Regions from separate parts of the Pseudalkalibacillus nanhaiensis genome, predicted to be linked through region 1. Evidence: a T-box and tRNA genes for the amino acid it is inferred to sense, from the RefSeq annotation. Region 1 holds a T-box; the other holds one or more tRNA genes.
What was found. A T-box is a leader RNA that pairs with one kind of tRNA and senses whether it is charged. The one in region 1 lies ahead of V1497_RS13400 (valine--tRNA ligase), so its partner is inferred to be a tRNA-Val.
Positions count from the first base shown of each region.

Region 2: it has a tRNA-Val gene. The T-box ahead of V1497_RS13400 (valine--tRNA ligase) is inferred to sense a tRNA for this amino acid. The anticodon was not compared.

Region 1 covers NZ_CP143541.1:2,567,490-2,569,922, forward strand. The annotation lists gene V1497_RS13400 (valine--tRNA ligase) at 1-1,344, opposite strand, end outside; T-box leader at 1,449-1,673, opposite strand; gene V1497_RS13405 (hypothetical protein) at 1,827-2,024, shown strand; gene V1497_RS13410 (spore coat protein YsxE) at 2,225-2,433, opposite strand, start outside.
Region 2 covers NZ_CP143541.1:563,825-566,257, reverse strand. The annotation lists tRNA gene V1497_RS03095 (tRNA-Leu) at 90-174, opposite strand; tRNA gene V1497_RS03090 (tRNA-Leu) at 204-292, opposite strand; tRNA gene V1497_RS03085 (tRNA-Cys) at 304-378, opposite strand; tRNA gene V1497_RS03080 (tRNA-Gly) at 448-522, opposite strand; tRNA gene V1497_RS03075 (tRNA-Gln) at 528-602, opposite strand; tRNA gene V1497_RS03070 (tRNA-His) at 609-684, opposite strand; tRNA gene V1497_RS03065 (tRNA-Trp) at 706-779, opposite strand; tRNA gene V1497_RS03060 (tRNA-Tyr) at 783-867, opposite strand; tRNA gene V1497_RS03055 (tRNA-Thr) at 957-1,032, opposite strand; tRNA gene V1497_RS03050 (tRNA-Phe) at 1,040-1,115, opposite strand; tRNA gene V1497_RS03045 (tRNA-Asp) at 1,120-1,195, opposite strand; tRNA gene V1497_RS03040 (tRNA-Met) at 1,365-1,441, opposite strand; tRNA gene V1497_RS03035 (tRNA-Val) at 1,448-1,523, opposite strand; tRNA gene V1497_RS03030 (tRNA-Glu) at 1,530-1,604, opposite strand; tRNA gene V1497_RS03025 (tRNA-Ser) at 1,636-1,728, opposite strand; tRNA gene V1497_RS03020 (tRNA-Asn) at 1,730-1,804, opposite strand; rRNA gene rrf (5S ribosomal RNA) at 1,818-1,933, opposite strand; rRNA gene V1497_RS03010 (23S ribosomal RNA) at 2,058-2,433, opposite strand, start outside.

The sequences.
Region 1 (2,433 bases):
AACATCTTCATCCTGTGTCCAGTTTTCAGGATCCTTAGGAGCCGTTCGTCCAACATACAGTTCCCCAGTTTCTTTATGATACCAGGCAGGTATTCTATGCCCCCACCACAATTGACGGCTGATACACCAATCACGGATATTCTCAATCCAGTGTAAATAAGTCTTTTCAAAACGGTCAGGGACGAAATTCACTTTCCCTTCCTGTTTTTGTAATTCAATTGCTTGATCGGCTAGTGGCTGCATTTTTACAAACCATTGTGTAGAAAGATAAGGTTCAACGACAGCTCCACTTCTTTCGGAATGGCCGACATTATGCATGTGTTCTTCGATTTTGAACAGGACGCCCTGATCCTGCAGATCCTTAATGATTTGTTTTCGGCATTCAAATCGATCCATTCCTTGATAAGGTCCTGCTTCCTTATTCATCGTGCCATCTTCGTTCATGACGAGGATTCTCTTCAAGTTATGACGGTTACCGATTTCAAAATCATTCGGGTCATGAGCCGGCGTGATCTTGACCGCCCCGGAACCGAATTCCATATCAACATAATCATCTGCGACAATTTCAATTTCTCGGTTTGTAATTGGCAGTTTGACTTTCTTACCGATCAAATCTTTATAACGGTCATCATCAGGATGGACAGCAACAGCAGTATCCCCAAGCATCGTTTCAGGACGGGTCGTCGCAATTTCAATATGACCGCTTCCATCTGCGAGTGGATAGCGCATGTGATAAAGTGCGCCTTGTACATCCTTATAGATGACTTCGATATCTGACAACGCAGTTTTCGTTTTCGGATCCCAGTTGATGATATATTCACCGCGATAGATCAATCCCTTTTCATAAAGGGTGACGAAGACTTCATTTACCGCGTTTGATAAGCCTTCATCCAGGGTGAATCTTTCTCTTGAATAATCAAGTGAAAGTCCGAGCTTCGACCATTGTTGGCGAATGAACGTCGCATATTCATGCTTCCACTCCCACGTTGTTTCTAAGAATTTTTCCCGTCCTAATTCATAACGGTTTGTTCCTTCTTCTTTTAGTTTCCCCTCCACTTTTGCCTGTGTCGCAATTCCAGCGTGGTCCATTCCAGGCAGCCATAGAGCATCATACCCTTGCATCCGCTTTGTACGGATCATGATATCTTGTAAGGTCGTATCCCAAGCGTGGCCCAGGTGAAGCTTACCGGTTACATTCGGAGGAGGGATGACGATCGTATAAGGTTCTTTGTCTTCCCCGCCTTTTGCTTCAAAAAACTTTCCATCCAACCAATATTGATACCATTTTTCTTCTGTCTTTTTTGGATCATACTTCGTTGGCATTGATATGTCCTGCTTTGACATGTGTGATTTCCTCCTTCTCATCATGTGCTTTTGACTTGTACGTACGAGTCGTATCTTTTCATAATTGAAAAAGTCCTTGAAATAAAAAAAACCTCTTATCATCCTCAAAGGACGAAAGAAGTTCGCGGTACCACCTTTGTTTACAGACGCAGTCATCCATGCGCTGTACACTCATAACGATAACGGATCGGATCCGATTCCTCTTACTGCTTCGTTCAGAGGAATTGCTCCAGGGCGACATTCAATTGCTACATCCTGAGGAATCTTTCAGCTGTTGATTCCTCTCTCTTTAGGGTTCACAATTTACTCTTCCCTATCAAAGCTTCTTTTTTATTCGCGTTAAGTACTATCTAGTTTACGTATGAATCGTAGTGTCGTCAATAGGCTTTCCACTTTTTTCGGATTTTAAACAAAAATTGGGCACACGACAAACGCATTTGTCATAGTTTATACTATCCCTCTTCGTAGAAAGGACTTTGCTGATGAAGAGACGGCGCGGCTTCGACAAATACAGGTTCCAATATCATCTGAGACAATTCAGGAGTATCTGTGAACAATTCGTTTTTCCGCTTTTGATTTTTCAAGCGATTCGAACCCTTTTGTTCCCTACGGCCTTCGATATTGCTCTGGTCGTCCTTCTCTTAGTCATCCATCTGGCCATCTATTATGAATTTTGGTGATACCAAAAGACTGTTTTCGTTTCATACCTTTTTAAGTGCAAAAAATAAAGGGCTGACCCAAGAGAGCCAGGCACCTCCATTCTTGTTAATATTTAAAGGAAATAGAAGCGTAAGGCGGCGACTCCAGCGTTTGCCCGCGGAAAGCGTCCGCCTAAAGCTGTTTAAAAAGAAAGTACCGGTCGGCTTTTTTCGGTCAGCTTTTATTCAGACATCTCATGTAGGAATCGATCTGTGAATCGATCAAGAGCAGCCATAACCTTCAGTTTCCGATCCAATTTACGGACAAGCTCCAGCTGTGATAGATCTGGTGATCCTTGATACGTTTGGATTGTCGCAAACACCGGTTCTGGAAACTTCAAGTAACTGGCGAGAAGGAGCTTTTCCTCAGGCAATAATGGCAAGTGTGTTT
Region 2 (2,433 bases), 1.6 Mb from region 1:
TTATCTAAACCTAGTCCTAGCTTAAACTTTTTCACAAAAAAAGGAACTTCACAATTTCTTGTGAAATTCCTTGTCAATATAATATGTAATGGTACCGGTGGTCGGGGTCGAACCGACACTCCGTGAGGAACACGATTTTGAGTCGTGCGCGTCTGCCAATTCCGCCACACCGGCATGTGTCTAAAAATGATATCAAGTTTTTATGGTGCCGAGGGCCGGACTTGAACCGGCACGGTAGTCACCTACCGCAGGATTTTAAGTCCTGTGTGTCTGCCAATTCCACCACCCCGGCTGGGTAGTTAATGGAGGCGGCACCCGGATTCGAACCGGGGGATAAGGGTTTTGCAGACCCGTGCCTTACCACTTGGCTATGCCGCCGTACTCTACTTTATGTTTTATAGGCTAATTCGAGTACCACTTTTCGGCAGTTCTTTTTTGGAAACTTAATGGAGCGGAAGACGGGATTCGAACCCGCGACCCCCACCTTGGCAAGGTGGTGTTCTACCACTGAACTACTTCCGCAAAATTGGCTGGGCTAGCTGGATTCGAACCAACGCATGACGGAGTCAAAGTCCGTTGCCTTACCGCTTGGCTATAGCCCAACGCAATGGGGCGACTGATGGGAATCGAACCCACGAATGCCGGAACCACAATCCGGTGCGTTAACCACTTCGCCACAATCGCCATCACATGAATTTTAAAAATTGGCAGGGGTAGTAGGAATCGAACCCACACTGGAGGTTTTGGAGACCTCTGTTCTACCGTTAAACTATACCCCTAAATGGTGGAGGGGGACGGATTCGAACCGCCGAACCCTGAGGGAGCGGATTTACAGTCCGCCGCGTTTAGCCACTTCGCTACCCCTCCAAAGAGACAATTAATATTGTAGTACAGATTTCACTCTGTTTCAAGTGTAAATTCAGGAATCATAACCAATCTATTCCTAAAAGAGAAAATGGTGCTGGCCAGAGGACTTGAACCCCCAACCTACTGATTACAAGTCAGTTGCTCTACCAATTGAGCTAGGCCAGCAAACCAATGGTGGCTCGAGACGGAATCGAACCGCCGACACGAGGATTTTCAGTCCTCTGCTCTACCGACTGAGCTATCGAGCCAAGATGGCGGACCCGACCGGATTCGAACCGGCGATCTCCTGCGTGACAGGCAGGCATGTTAACCCCTACACCACGGGTCCATCTTAGAATTAAGGTTTGATTTGGTTGCACCCTTACGGGTACCAGGATCTAAAACTAACAATGAAGTTTATTCGTCGTTGTAAGTTTTAATTTGGTTGCACCCCTTCGGGTACTCCATATGTTCATTGAACTAGGATGTTAAATCGATGTTGTGCAATGAACTTAAATTGGTTGCGGGGATAGGATTTGAACCTACGACCTTCGGGTTATGAGCCCGACGAGCTACCAGTCTGCTCCACCCCGCGACGATATGGTGGAGGATGACGGGATCGAACCGCCGACCCCCTGCTTGTAAGGCAGGTGCTCTCCCAGCTGAGCTAATCCTCCGATAGATGGTGACCCCTACGGGATTCGAACCCGTGTTACCGCCGTGAAAGGGCGGTGTCTTAACCACTTGACCAAGGGGCCGATATAAATTTATGTAACATAATTTCTTTAATGGCGGAGAGCGAGGGATTCGAACCCTCGGTACGGGTTAAAACCGTACACACGATTTCCAATCGTGCTCCTTCGACCTCTCGGACAGCTCTCCGTGGCTCCGCAGGCAGGACTCGAACCTGCGACCGATCGGTTAACAGCCGATAGCTCTACCACTGAGCTACTGCGGATCGTTATAAAATAGCCCGGCGACGTCCTACTCTCACAGGGGGAAGCCCCCAATTACCATTGGCGCTGAAGAGCTTAACTTCCGTGTTCGGCATGGGAACGGGTGTGACCTCTTCGCCATCATCACCAGACTATTTTGTTGGGGAATCCTATTCCCTCAAAACTAGATAACGTTTCTTGAAAACACGACGCACAGGATGTGCTAGTGCTGACGTTGTCACAGGACGTGACGTTGTTAGTCAGCGTTCATTGATTGTGGTTAAGTCCTCGATCGATTAGTATCTGTCAGCTTCACGTGTCGCCACGCTTCCACACCAGACCTATCAACCTCATCATCTCTGAGGGATCTTACTCGCTTGACGCGATGGGAAATCTCATCTTGAGGGGGGCTTCATGCTTAGATGCTTTCAGCACTTATCCCGTCCACACGTAGCTACCCAGCGATGCTCCTGGCGGAACAACTGGTACACCAGCGGTGTGTCCATCCCGGTCCTCTCGTACTAAGGACAGCTCCTCTCAAATTTCCTGCGCCCGCGACGGATAGGGACCGAACTGTCTCACGACGTTCTGAACCCAGCTCGCGTACCGCTTTAATGGGCGAACAGCCCAACCCTTGGGACCTACTTCAGCC